DNA from 4 places in the Dechloromonas denitrificans genome. Region 2 is predicted to be linked to each of the others. Evidence: predicted binding sites of a transcription regulator. Region 2 holds the regulator's gene; each other region holds the start of a gene.
What was found. The regulator sigma-54, encoded in region 2, starts transcription at its own class of promoters, with help from an activator protein. The targets are predictions, from matches to a motif close to TGGCACGCTTNCTGCTNA.
Positions count from the first base shown of each region.

Region 1: KI614_RS12615 (pilin) is a predicted target of sigma-54. The motif match lies at 1,506-1,523, and genes of this name have one in related genera.
Region 3: KI614_RS14020 (ammonium transporter) is a predicted target of sigma-54. The motif match lies at 1,949-1,966, and genes of this name have one in related genera.
Region 4: KI614_RS13185 (glutamate/aspartate ABC transporter substrate-binding protein) is a predicted target of sigma-54. The motif match lies at 1,749-1,766, and genes of this name have one in related genera.

Region 1 is NZ_CP075187.1:2,677,366-2,680,808, forward strand. Features, by position in the region: gene KI614_RS12610 (tetratricopeptide repeat protein) at 1-925, shown strand, start outside; gene KI614_RS12615 (pilin) at 981-1,457, opposite strand; gene KI614_RS12625 (HD family phosphohydrolase) at 1,663-3,249, opposite strand; gene KI614_RS12630 (cyclic nucleotide-binding domain-containing protein) at 3,293-3,443, opposite strand, start outside.
Region 2 is NZ_CP075187.1:3,407,971-3,411,413, reverse strand. Features, by position in the region: gene lptB (LPS export ABC transporter ATP-binding protein) at 1-735, shown strand, start outside; gene recX (recombination regulator RecX) at 1-1, shown strand, start outside; gene KI614_RS16105 (RNA polymerase factor sigma-54) at 764-2,233, shown strand; gene hpf (ribosome hibernation-promoting factor, HPF/YfiA family) at 2,249-2,572, shown strand; gene ptsN (PTS IIA-like nitrogen regulatory protein PtsN) at 2,627-3,073, shown strand; gene hprK (HPr(Ser) kinase/phosphatase) at 3,083-3,443, shown strand, end outside.
Region 3 is NZ_CP075187.1:2,963,133-2,966,575, reverse strand. Features, by position in the region: gene KI614_RS14030 (ATP-binding protein) at 1-503, opposite strand, end outside; gene KI614_RS14025 (murein transglycosylase A) at 551-1,768, shown strand; gene KI614_RS14020 (ammonium transporter) at 1,997-3,199, shown strand; gene KI614_RS14015 (PAS domain S-box protein) at 3,418-3,443, opposite strand, start outside.
Region 4 is NZ_CP075187.1:2,785,140-2,788,582, reverse strand. Features, by position in the region: gene trpE (anthranilate synthase component I) at 59-1,534, shown strand; gene KI614_RS13185 (glutamate/aspartate ABC transporter substrate-binding protein) at 1,820-2,719, shown strand; gene KI614_RS13180 (asparaginase) at 2,804-3,443, shown strand, end outside.

The sequences.
Region 1 (3,443 bases), 730 kb from region 2:
GCCTGCCGGCGCAAGTTCGGCGGCAAGTTTGCCTGAGCTTGCATTGACGCACTCGGCCAGCGGACAGTGGCTACTGAGCGCCATCGGACAGGCCGGGCTGTTTTTCAAGTATCTGATCGCGTGGCTGATTCCAAATCCTGGATCAATGTCGATCGATATGCGCGTGGACTTTGCGAACAATCTGTCACCCATCGGAATCATCTTGCAGCTTTCCGCCTTTCTGCTGTTGATCGGCGGGGCTTGTTTCCTGTTAAGCAAGCGTGGCCTGCCTGCCCTCGCAGGCTTTGGCCTGCTCTACACCGGGACGCTGTACTTGACCGAATTTTCCACATTCAGGCTACAAGAACCTTTTGTCTTGTACCGCAGCTATATCTGGGCCCCCGGAATCGTTTTTTCACTGGCTGCCGCGCTCGGCATGCTACGCCTGTCAACAAGGGTGGCATCGGCCATGCTGCTCGTTCCGCTGCTGCTTTTTCCCTTGGCAATCGACCGCCTCAAAAGCATGCGAAGCGAGCTAAGCATCTGGGTTGATGCGGCAGAGAAGCTGACCAATCCGACACTCCCCGGTGCTGAGCGCATTTTTTACAACCGCGGCCATCAATACCTGAAGCAAGGCAAATACGCCGAGGCGTTATCGGACATGCAACAGGTCGTCGCCAACCACCCCGAGAGCTATGAAGGCTACATTGGCCTCGCCAACGTTCACGCAGCGATGAATGATCCGGTACAAGCTGCAGCTGATCTTGATCAGGCTGAAAAGGTGACGACAGCTCGTACAGCATTGGGGCAGATCTATTTCAAACGAGCACTACTGCTATTAACCCAAAAACAAAACCTGGCGGCAGAAGAAATGCTTAAGCAAGCCATTGCTTATGGCCACAATGGGGCAAAAGTACTGCTAGAAGCCCGATTTTCCACGCGATAAAAATGTAAAAAGCCCTCCGAACGGAGGGCTTCAGATACCAACAACCTCAATTACTTTAATTGATTACACAGCCCAGAACCTTGAGATAGTTAGCCTTGACCGAATTCGAAGTACCATTGTAGTTGCATGCCACAGTCCAAGTAAGGGCAGTACTGCCCACTGCGGGGGTGTACTGCACCGTTTGACCATTAAACCCAGTACCGATACCCTGCATCGTCAATGTCAGTACGCCAGCAGCAGTCATCGCATATGTACCAACTTCAGTCGTCGGGGTTGGCGTATCGGACAAACCAATTGTCCGCCATGCATTATCCGACCCCAAAGCAATCGTACCACCAGCAGAAACGCCCTGCTCCTGAGCAACCAGGGCAAGGGCTGTCTTGATCGGATCAGCAGCAGTCGCAACCTTGGACAGCTTGGCTCGGATGACATAGTCCTGATATTGCGGCAGGGCAACGGCGGCCAGAATGCCGACGATGGCGACAACGATCATCAGTTCGATCAGGGTAAAACCTTGTTGAACACGCTTCATTTGAATCTCCTTTGTTTGCAAAAGGCGGGAAAAACCGCTGCTAAACCTTAATCACTTTCCATGCCAGGGAAAAAGCGCTGAGCCATAAAAAATGAAATGGCTTTCTTTTCAACAAGCTGGAAGAAAACCAAAAAACAAAAGCGTGAACCGAGGCCAAATGGCTGACAAAAAACGTCACATCAGCATAACCTTTTGAGGCAGTTCTTCAGCAATCCACCTGCTCATCCAGCAAATAGCTGGCAGCATACGTCCTGAACACCTCGCCCCGGACAAAGACATCGAACAGGTCCGGGTCGATATGGCCGCCTTTCTTGAAGTTTTCCATGATGCCCAGCGCCTGGGTGAGTTTCATGGCTTCCTTGTAGGGGCGGTCTTTCGCGGTCAACGCTTCGAAAATGTCAGAAATACCCATCATCCGGGCCTGCCAGCTCATTTCGTCACGCTTCAGGCCTTTAGGATAACCCTTGCCATCCATCCGCTCGTGGTGGCCGCCAGCGTATTCCGGCACATTGCGCAGATGTTTCGGCCAGGGCAGTTGTTCCAGCATGCGGATCGTCGCGACGATGTGGTGGTTGATGATTTCACGTTCATTCTGGGTCAGCGTGCCGGCGCGAATGGTCAGGTTGTCGAGTTCGTCCGCTGACAGGAAATCGGTTTCGATGCCCGCCGGATTGGTCCAGCGGTACTTGCCGGCCATCGCCTTGACCCGTTCGATCGCCTCATCGCTCATCCGTTCGCCACCGATATTGGCCTGGCGCAAAAAGTCGCGGTCGACATCGCATTCACGGCAAAAATCGAGAAAAACACGCTCGGCTTCAACCGCTTCCTGGCCGCCCGCGATCTGGCGCCATTGGCGGACTTCGGCATCACGCTTGACGATCTCGAAACGCGTATCGATCAGATCGATCCGGTCGTAAATCGTTTGCAACTTGGTTGCCTTGTCGACGACATGAACCGGCGTCGTCACCTTGCCACAATCATGCATCAGCGCCGCGATACGCAGCTCGTACCTGTCCTTGTCGGTCAGCTTGAAGTCGGCAAGCGGGCCTTCCGTCGTGGCATCGACCGCATCGGCCAGCAGCATGGTCAGTTCGGGGACGCGCTGGCAATGACCGCCGGTGTGGGCCGACTTTTCGTCGATGGCCAGATTGATCAGCTTGATGAATGACTCGAACAGCGTTTCCAGCTGCTCGACCAACTGGCGATTGGTCAGCGCAATCGCTGCCTGCGAGGCCAGCGACTCGGCCAGCCGCTGGTCGGCCTGCGAAAACTCGGTCACCTCGCCACTGCCCGTCTTGAGCGCATTGATCAGTTGCAGCACGCCGATGATTTCACCTTCATGGTTTTTCATCGGCACGGTGAGAAAGGATTGCGAGCGATAGCCGGTGCGCTCGTCGAATTTGCGCGTTCCCGAAAAATCGAAGCCTTGTGCGGTATAGGCATCGGAAATATTCACCGTTTTACCGTGAATCGCAGCATACGCGGCAACCAGGGAGTTGTTCGGTGAGCCATCCGGGTTGTAGAGCGGCAAATCGGGAAACTTGCCGGAGGTCGATTGGCCGCTACTGCCACCGAAGGCAATATTCAGGGAATCGGTCCGGACAATTTCGAAATGCAGCGACTGGCCATCCTCTGCCAGCAAATACAGCGTACCGCCATCGGCGCGGGTGATGGCCTTGGCGGCGAGGAGAATTTTCTCAAGCAACAGGTTGATATCGCGTTCATTTGAAAGCGATGCCCCGATATCGTTGAGTTGTTCGAGCCGGCGAAAAAGATCCTGAATGGTTTCCATGACTACCCCTGATTGGCTGCTGACAGCCTGTACGTAACGGCACTCATGTGCCGCTCCCGAGCAAGCCATCCTGCAACCAGAAAGCCTTGAAGCCGCGCTGGGCAAGCAGGAAGGCTGCAGCCGAACTGCGCCGCCCGGAACGGCAATAAACAATGTATTCACGCGATGGATCAAGCAGGCCAAAAGCCGAGCGA
Region 2 (3,443 bases):
ACGGACAAGAAGATTTCCACGCTGGCTGCCCACAACCTGAAGAAGCGCTACAAATCGCGCACGGTGGTTGAGGATGTGTCTTTTGAGGTCAAAAGTGGAGAGGTCGTTGGTTTGCTCGGGCCGAATGGTGCCGGCAAGACAACCTGTTTCTACATGATTGTCGGTCTGGTGCCGGCTGATGGCGGCGAGGTTTACATCGACGATGCGAAGCTGACTCACCTGCCGATGCACAGCCGGGCCCGCCAGGGCTTGTCCTATCTGCCGCAGGAGGCTTCGGTCTTTCGCAAGCTGAATGTCGAGGAAAACATTCGCGCCGTGCTGGAACTGCTCGATCTGCCCGAGAAAGAGTTGAATGACCGGCTGGAGGGCTTGCTCGGTGAACTGCATATCGGCCATGTCCGTCACGTCAATGCAGCGGCTCTTTCCGGCGGCGAGCGCCGGCGTGTCGAAATTGCCCGGGCCCTGGCAACCAGCCCGCGCTTCATTCTGCTGGATGAGCCGTTTGCCGGGGTCGACCCGATTGCGGTGCTTGAAATCCAGAAAATCATCCGTTTCCTCAAGGAGCGGGGCATCGGGGTGCTGATCACCGATCACAACGTGCGTGAAACCCTGGGCATTTGCGATCACGCCTACATCATCAGTGCGGGGCGCGTTCTGGCTGCTGGCCGTCCGGATGAAATCGTTGATAATGAAAGTGTGCGCAAGGTTTACCTTGGCGAGCATTTCAAGCTCTGACCGATAAGCAGCGTCCCTACCCCATTCGATGAAACCGGCTCTTCAACTCAAGCTTTCCCAGCATCTGGCCCTGACGCCACAGTTGCAGCAATCAATCAAATTGCTGCAACTATCGACGATCGAGATGCAGCAGGAAATCGAGCGCTATCTGCTTGAAAATCCGATGCTCGAACGGGATGATGATGCCGGAACGGAGTCTTATTCTTCGGCCCAGCAATTCGATGCGCCAAAGAGCGACGAAGGGGAGCGCGAACAGCGGGCTGAGCGCGATGAACGGGATGCGCGTGAAGAGCGCGAGCAGGATATCCCGAGTGCGCCATCCGACGTCGATGACGATCGCTGGTCATCCGATGCCGGTACCTATACCGGGGCTGGTCGCGATGAGGACGATGACAGCGACAGCCACGACATCCATGCCGCAACAACCAGTTTGCGCGATCACCTTGGCTGGCAATTGGGCATGACCCAGCTGTCGGACCGGGATCGCAGCCTGGTGCGTTTCCTGATCGAAGCGCTTGATGATGATGGCTATCTCTCGGCGTCTCTCGACGAGCTGTGGGAAACCCTGCCGCCCGAGTATGAAATCGAGCTGGAGGAGCTGGAAATTGCGCTTCGCCATATCCAGAGTTTCGATCCGACAGGTATCGGTGCGCGTGGGCCGAAAGAATGCCTCGCCCTGCAACTGAAGGTTTTGCCGGAAAACCCGGTGCGCAACCTGGCGCTGACCATTGTCGAGCAACACCTTGAATTACTCGCTGCCCGCGACTTTGCCAAAATCCGTCGTCTGACGGATTGCGAAGATCCCGCCCTGAAAGCGGCACACAGCTTGATCGTCAGCCTTGATCCTCGCCCAGGCGCACGTTTTGCAGCCATTGAAGCGCGCTATATCACCCCGGACGTGATGGTTCGCAAGCTCAAGGGAAAGTGGACGGCTTATATCAATCCGGATGCCTATCCGCGTTTGCGGATCAATCGGTTGTACGCTGAAATCCTGTCACGCCAGCGTCGAGGAAACGGCAACATGACCGGCCAGCTGCAGGAAGCACGCTGGCTGATCAAGAATGTTCAGCAACGGTTTGAAACGATTCACCGTGTTACCCAGGCGATCGTCGATCGTCAGCGCCAGTTTTTCGAGCATGGCGAAGTGGCGATGCGTCCGCTCGTGCTGCGCGAGATTGCCGATATTCTCGGTTTGCACGAGTCGACCGTGTCACGCGTTACCAGCCAGAAATACATGGCCACGCCGCGCGGTATCTTTGAATTGAAATACTTTTTTGGCAGTCACGTTGCCACCGATACCGGTGGTGCGTGTTCTGCAACGGCCATCCGGGCACTGATCAAACAACTGATCGGCGCAGAAGATGGCAAGAAGCCCTTGTCGGATAGCCAATTATCCGAAATACTAGGCCAGCAGGGAATCGTTGTAGCCCGACGCACAGTAGCCAAATACCGTGAATCGCTTAACATCCCGCCGGTCAATTTACGCAAGACCCTGTAGAGAGAGGAGAAAAGCATGAATCTGCAGATCACTGGTCACCATATCGACGTTACCCCTGCTTTGCGCGAGTACGTTGAAAACAAACTTGACCCTGTTGTTCGCCATTTCGATAAAGTCACCGGCGTTAACGTGATTTTGTCTGTCGAGAAGCTCAAGCAGAAAGCAGAAGTGACCGTCCACGTTCCGGGCAAGGACATGCATGTCGAAGAGTCCGGTGACGACCTCTACGCAGCGATTGACTCGATGTTCGACAAGCTTGATCGCCAGGTCCAGAAATACAAGCAAAAAGTTCAGGATCACCATCGCGGTGAAAAGCCTGTCATTCTCGCGGCTGAATAATTGCCGTTCGGCCGCAGCCACCGCGCTGCGGCCCATGCATCACTGAATTTTCCTATGAACCCCTTAGCCAATATTCTGTCAGCCACCCAGGTCATTCTTGATCTTGAGGCCGGCAGCAAAAAGCGGGTCTTCGAACAGGCCGGCATGCTTTTCGAGAGTCATCTCGGGCTTGCCCGTGCGGTTGTCTTCGAAAGCCTCTTTGCCCGTGAAAAACTGGGTTCGACCGGTCTTGGGCAAGGTATTGCCATTCCGCACGGTCGGATCAAGGGCCTCAAGCAGGCTGCCGGTGCTTTCTTGCGTCTGGCAACTCCCGTACCGTTCGACTCGCCGGATGGGCGTCCGGTCAATCTCCTGTTCGTGCTGCTGGTTCCAGAGCAGGCGACCGAGCAACATCTCCAGATTCTTTCCGAACTGGCCCAGCGCTTTGCCGAAAAACCATTCCGGGAAGCCTTGCTTGCGGCAAGCGATCCTGCCGCTGTGGTTACCCTGTTTCAGGCCTGAGCCAGTTACGTGCGTCACATCAGCCTGACCCAGCTCTACGAAGATAATCGGGAAAAGCTGCTGCTCAGCTGGATGATGGCGCAGCAGGCCGAACGCAACATCGAGATCAAGTTGTCGAACAACTATGGTGCCGATGTGGTTGGGCACATCAACATCATTCACCCAGAACGACTGCAGGTCATGGGGCAGGCCGAATATGACTGGGCTTTCCGCATCGGAGAGCGTCGCTTCGCGCAGATGTTTCTCGACCTGCTTGCGGCCTTGCCGCCAGCAGTCATCGTTGCCGATGGTCTGACACCTCCGGATATCCTGATCGACGCCTGCAAGCAGACGAATACGCCGTTGCTCCTGTCCCCCAAGCCGTGCTCGG
Region 3 (3,443 bases), 440 kb from region 2:
TCAAGCACCGACTTCAATGCCTTGTAGGCGGTTTCGCCGGCTTCGAAGGAAAGATCATCGCAGAAGATGATGAAACGTTCCGGTCGGCTTTCGATCAGGTCGACGATATCCGGCAGGTCGACGAGGTCGGCCTTGTCGACTTCGATCAGCCGCAGGCCTTGCGCCGAGTACTCGTTGAGTACGGCCTTGACCAAGGATGACTTGCCCGAGCCGCGCGAGCCGGTCAGCAAGACATTGTTGGCGGTGTGACCGGCGACGAACTGGGCGGTATTCAGGCGGATGCGCTCTTTTTGGTCGTCGATGTTGTTCAGTTCGTCGAGGCGGATCGGGTGGGGCTGGCGAATGGCCTGCAACCAGCCGCGGCCGTGGTTCTTGCGCCAGCGGAAAGCAATGGCGTTTTTCCAGTCCGGCAGCGGCGGAGCGGGGGGCAGCGTTGCCTCGAAGCGACCAAGGACGGCCTCGGCACGGGCAAGCAGACGTTCAAGCTGGAGAGATTCGGGCATGGTGACAGGTATACTTCGCGTTGAATTCACGCACTCTAACGAAACCCATGCGAAAAATCCAAGCCGCACCCTTTCTGGCCTTCTCCCTGTTGAGCGCCTGCAGCCTTTTGCCCTCGGGAGAGCCGGAGCCGGCCGTCTGCAAACCTTGCGCAAGCTGCCCGGCCTGCCCGCCAACGGCTGTCACGACGCCCGTGCCGCCAAGCCCGTTTGCCCGGACTTTTCGTGCCGCCAGCTGGGCCGATCTGCCGGGCTGGAAAAATGACGATATAGCGGCCGCCTGGCCGGCTTTCATGCAGTCTTGCCGGGGCATGGCCAGCAAGTCGCACGGCCCGGCCTGGAAGCGCGTCTGCGATCTGGCGCGGGCGGCTGACGGCAAGCCGGACTTCAATCCGCGAGCCTTCTTTGAGCAAAACCTCCAGCCTTATGCCGTCCTGACCGGTGAGGGCGAATTCAACGGCATGATTACCGGCTATTACGAGCCACTGCTGCGCGGCAGCAGAACCAAGGTGAAGGGGTTTGAGCAGCCGATCCGGGCTGTGCCGGATGATTTGCTGACGATCGACCTGTCCGCGCTTTTCCCTGAGCTCAAAGACAAGCGCGTTCGTGGCCGGGTTGAAGGCAATAAGGTGGTGCCTTACTGGTCACGTGCCGAAATCGGTGCGCGCGGCGATCGCTTGCCGGGTAAAACCTTGCTGTATGTCGATGATGCCGTCGAACTGTTCTTTCTTCAGGTTCAGGGATCCGGTCGGGTCAAGCTGACCGATGGCAGCACCGTACGCGTCAATTATGCCGACCAGAACGGTCATCCCTACCAATCCATCGGTCGCGTGCTGGTCGACCGTGGCGAACTGAAGCTTGAAGAGGCTTCGATGCAGGGCATCCAGGCCTGGGCACGGGCCAATCCGGCCCGTCTCGACGAATTACTCAACGCCAATCCGAGCTATGTTTTCTTCCGTGAAAATCCGAACAGCAAGGATGGTCCGGCGGGTGCGCTCGGCGTGCCGCTGACGCCCGAGCGCAGCATTGCGATTGATCCGCGCTCGGTGCCGCTCGGAGCCCCGGTCTTCCTGGCAACGACCCGCCCCAATTCAGTGCAAGCAATGAATCGTCTGGTCATGGCGCAGGACACCGGTGGTGCGATCAAGGGGGCAGTTCGGGCCGACTTTTTCTGGGGCTTTGGCAAGGCAGCAGGCGAACAGGCCGGGCGCATGAAGCAAACCGGACGTCTTTGGGTGCTTTTGCCGCCGGAAGCTGCGCCCAGATAACGTAAGCGTTCGTTGCCCAGGGGGCGGGCTTGCTTGACGATCCCGCGGGGTGGTTTTGTTGGTGCATTGCCCGCATTTTCTGCACCGATGCTGGGCGATGGATTGTTTTTTGGCACTTGTTTGGTGCGTTTATGCAAAAATGACTTTTGCAATGCACTGATTTAAAACATCTTTGTGCACTGGAATGGTGCTTGCTATAGGCATTCGATTCCAAAATCAGGGGCTTTCATGGAAAACTACCAATCCGGCAGCAATGTGCTGTTCATCCTGCTTGGCGCCATCATGGTGCTGGCCATGCACGCAGGCTTTGCCTTCCTCGAAGTGGGCACGGTTCGCAAGAAAAACCAGGTCAATGCGCTGGTCAAGATTTTGACCGATTTCGGCATGTCGACCCTGGCATACTTCTTCATCGGCTACACCATTGCCTACGGTGTCAATTTCTTCACCGGTGTTGAAACGCTGATGGAAAAAAATGGTTACGAACTGACCAAGTTTTTCTTTTTGCTGACCTTTGCCGCAGCCATTCCAGCGATTATCTCCGGGGGAATCGCCGAACGAGCCAAGTTCCACCCGCAGTTGATTGCCACGTTCATGATCGTCGGCTTCATCTACCCGTTTTATGAAAGTATCGCCTGGAATCAGGCGTTTGGCATTCAGGCGTGGCTGAAGGCGACATTTGGCGAGGAGTTCCATGACTTCGCCGGCTCTGTCGTCGTACATGCCATGGGCGGCTGGATTGCCTTGCCTGCCGTCCTCCTGCTCGGGCCACGCCATGGTCGCTACAACAAGGACGGCCGCATTTCAGCCCATCCTCCTTCATCGATTCCTTTTCTGGCATTGGGAGCGTGGATTCTGACGGTCGGCTGGTTTGGCTTCAATGTGATGAGCGCCCAGACGCTGGACAAAATTTCCGGCCTGGTCGCCCTCAATTCGTTGATGGCGATGGTCGGCGGCACCATGGTGGCACTTCTGCTCGGCAAGAATGACCCGGGTTTCGTGCATAACGGCCCGCTCGCCGGTCTGGTCGCCGTTTGTGCCGGCTCGGACCTGATGCACCCGATGGGTGCGCTGGTTGTCGGCAGCATCGCTGGCGGCCTGTTCGTCATCATGTTCACGCTGACCCAGAATCGCTGGAAAATCGACGACGTTCTGGGTGTCTGGCCGCTGCACGGCCTGTGCGGCGCATGGGGCGGTATCGCGGCCGGTATCTTCGGCAGCAAGGCGCTGGGCGGCGCCGGCAGCATTGCCTTCATGCCGCAACTGATCATGACCGGTCTGGCGATTGTCGTTGCCTTGGCCGGCGGAGCCATCGTTTATGGCAGCCTGAAAGCCTTCATCGGCTTGCGACTCGATCAGGAAGAAGAATACGAGGGCGCCGACCTGAGCATTCACCGCATTACAGCAACGCCGGAGCGCGAGCCGAACTGGTAAGGCTGGTCGGAAACAATTAAGTCTGTCGGACAGTTGAATCTAAGGGGGCCATCGGCCCCCTTTATGTTTGCGCTCATTCAACGTGGCAAGCATTTGCTTCGTGCCAGTGCTAAATGTGCGATGTGTCTAGCATTCTGCCTATAGGGCTTAAAGCGACCCGAAGCTGTCATTCGCCCAGCCGAAGGCCAAACGGCAGGAAACGGCCGCACAGCACGCGTTCAGTCCCGTTGGTGTTCCAACCATT
Region 4 (3,443 bases), 620 kb from region 2:
GCGCCGATCCGGCGCAATGCACCAGAACGCAGTACCCTGTCATTTCCGAGGCTTCCCCATGACTGAAACCGAATTCAATTCGCTTGCCGCGCAAGGCTACAACCGTATTCCTGTCACGCTGGAAACGTTTGCCGACCTTGATACGCCGCTTTCCATCTACCTCAAGCTGGCCAACGGCCCTTACACCTATCTGCTGGAATCGGTGCAGGGCGGCGAACGTTTCGGACGCTATTCGATCATCGGCCTGGCTTCGCCGACGCGCATCGTCGTGCATGGTCACCAGGTGCTGGTGCTGACCGGCAACCGCATTGCCGAGCGTGAGGACGATACCAATCCGCTCGAATTCATCGGCAAGTTCATGCAGCGTTTCCGCGCCGCACCGCAAGCCGGCCTGCCGCGTTTCTGCGGCGGTCTGGTCGGTTGCTTCGGCTACGATACCGTGCGTTATGTCGAAACGCGCCTGACCCGGACCCAAAAACCGGGCGATCTGGGAACGCCGGATATCGGCCTGCTGTTGTCGGAGGAAATCGCCGTCGTCGATAACCTGTCGGGCAAGCTGACCCTGGTTGTCTTTGCCGAGCCGGGCTTTCCCGGTGCTTACCAGAAAGCCCGCGCACGGCTGAAAGAGCTACTCGCCAAACTGCGTACGCCGGTCACCATCCCGAGCGAGCAGCCGGTGCAATCCGAAGCGGCAGTCTCTGTTTTTGGCGAGGCAGCGTTCAAGAAGGCCGTCCTCAAGGCCAAGGAATACATTACCGAAGGCGACGTGATGCAGGTCGTCCTGTCGCAGCGCATGACCAAGCCGTTCCACGCCAGTCCGCTGGCGCTGTACCGCACCCTGCGCAGCCTCAACCCGTCGCCCTACATGTTCTACTTCGATTTCGAGGATTTCCACGTCGTCGGCGCTTCGCCGGAGATTCTGGTCCGACTCGAAGGCGAGCGCGTTACCGTCCGGCCGATTGCCGGTACACGCAAACGCGGCGCCTCGCCGGAAGAAGATGCCGCACTGGCCACCGAGTTGCTGGCCGATGAGAAGGAGCGGGCCGAGCACACCCAGTTGCTCGATCTCGGGCGCAATGACTGCGGCCGTGTCGCGCGCATCGGCAGCGTCAAACTGACCGAGAACATGCTGGTTGAGCGTTACTCGCATGTGATGCACATCGTCTCCAATGTCGAAGGCCGTCTGCAACCGGGGCTGGATGCGCTCGACGTGCTCAAGGCAACCTTCCCGGCCGGTACGGTTTCCGGTGCGCCGAAAGTGCGGGCGATGGAAATCATCGATGAACTTGAACCGGTCAAGCGCGGTATTTATGCGGGTGCCGTCGGCTATCTTGGTTTTCATGGCGACATGGACTTGGCGATCGCCATTCGCACCGCCGTGGTCAAGGACAAGCAACTGCACGTCCAGGCTGGTGCCGGGATCGTCGCCGATTCCGACCCGAATTCCGAATGGCAGGAAACCCAGAACAAGGCGCGTGCCGTATTGCGCGCCGCCGAGCTGGCCGAGCAGGGGCTGGATACCCGGATCGACTGAGCGTTGCTCGGCAAGCCAGCAAAAAGCCGCCCCGATTCGGGCGGCTTTTTTATGTCGACCGTAGCGCCCGGCAAACCCTGTGGCCCAAGGAAAGTGACGGATTTCCGATGGCTTGCCTGGCCGGCTGTCGGAAATCCGACGCCTGTGCTGCAGGTGTGCTTTTAATCCTGTTTTAAATCAATGGTTTGTTCTTTGTTTTCTGTTGCGTTTGGGGTGGCACGTCTCCTGCGTAGTGATAGGCGTCGTCGCCGGCCTCCGGCCTCTTCATTTAACAGGAGACAATTCATGAAACGTATCGCTTTTGTTGCTGCTTTTGCTACCGCTTTCGGCGCGGCTGCCACCCTGCCGGCCCACGCCCAGGAATCCGCCACCCTGAAAAAAATCAAGGACACCGGCAGCATCACGCTGGGTCATCGTGAATCGTCGATTCCTTTTTCCTATTACGACGACAAGCAGCAAGTCATCGGCTACTCGCACGAACTGATGCTCAAGGTCGTTGATGGCGTCAAGGCTGAGTTGAAGCTGGCCAAGCTCGATACCAAGCTGATGCCGGTGACCTCGGCCAACCGCATCACGCTGATCCAGAATGGCACGGTCGACATCGAGTGCGGCTCGACAACCAACAATACCGAGCGCCAGAAGCAGGTTGCCTTCTCGACCAGCATTTTTGTCATCGGCACCAAGCTGATGGCCAAGAAGACCGCCGGGATCAACGATTTCGCCGATCTGGCCGGCAAGAACGTGGTGACCACCGCCGGCACGACGTCCGAGCGCCTGATCCGCAAGATGAATGAAGACAAGCAGATGAAGATGAACATCATCTCCGCCAAGGATCACGGCGAAGCCTTCCTGACGCTGGAAACCGGCCGTGCCGTTGCCTTCATGATGGATGACGCACTGCTTTACGGTGAAATGGCCAAGGCCAAGCGCCCGGCAGATTGGGTGGTGGTCGGTACCGCCCAGTCCAAGGAAGCCTACGGTTGCATGCTGCGCAAGGAAGATCCGGCCTTCAAGAAGGTGGTCGATGCTGCGCTGAGCAAGGCGATGACTTCCGGCGATGCCGACAAGATCTACAGCAAGTGGTTCATGAACCCGATTCCGCCGAAGGGCCTGAATCTTGAGATGCCGATGTCGGACGACATGAAGGCACTGTTCAAGGCGCCGAACGACAAGGCTTTCGAATAAGCCGGACGGCCTTGTGAACGGCCGGCACCGCGTGTGCGGGCCGGCCGTTCATTCCCCTGCAGAGATACCCCCTGGAGCATTGTCATGCTGAATCGTTTTCTTTCCCGCTGCCTGCTGGTTGCCGCAGCCTGTGTGGCTGCTGTTCCGGCCTTTGCCGCCAAGCCCAACGTCGTGATCCTTGCGACCGGTGGAACCATCGCCGGCGCCGGCGCGGATGCCGCCAAAAGCGCGACCTATCAGGCTGCCAAGGTGCCGGTCGACAAGTTGATTGCCGGTATTCCGACCCTGGCCGATGTGGCCGAGGTACGCGGCGAGCAGGTTTTTCAGATCGCCTCTGAAAGCTTTACCAACGAACATCTGGTCACCCTGGGCAAGCGTGTCGCCGCCCTGGTCAAGCAGGGCGATGTCGATGGCATCGTTGTGACCCATGGCACCGACACCCTGGAAGAGACAGCCTATTTCCTGAATCTGGTGGTGCGCACCGACAAGCCGATCGTCGTCGTCGGCTCGATGCGTCCGGGCACGGCGATGTCGGCCGACGGCCTGCTTAACCTGTTCAACGCCGTTGGTGTTGCCGCCAGCAAGGATGCGCGCAGCAAGGGCGTCATCGTCGCGATGAATGATGAGCTGAACAGCGGTCGCGATGTGTCCAAAATGATCAACATCCAGACCGGCGCATTCAAGAGCCCGTGGGGTCCGCTCGGCATGGTGGTCGAAGGCAAGA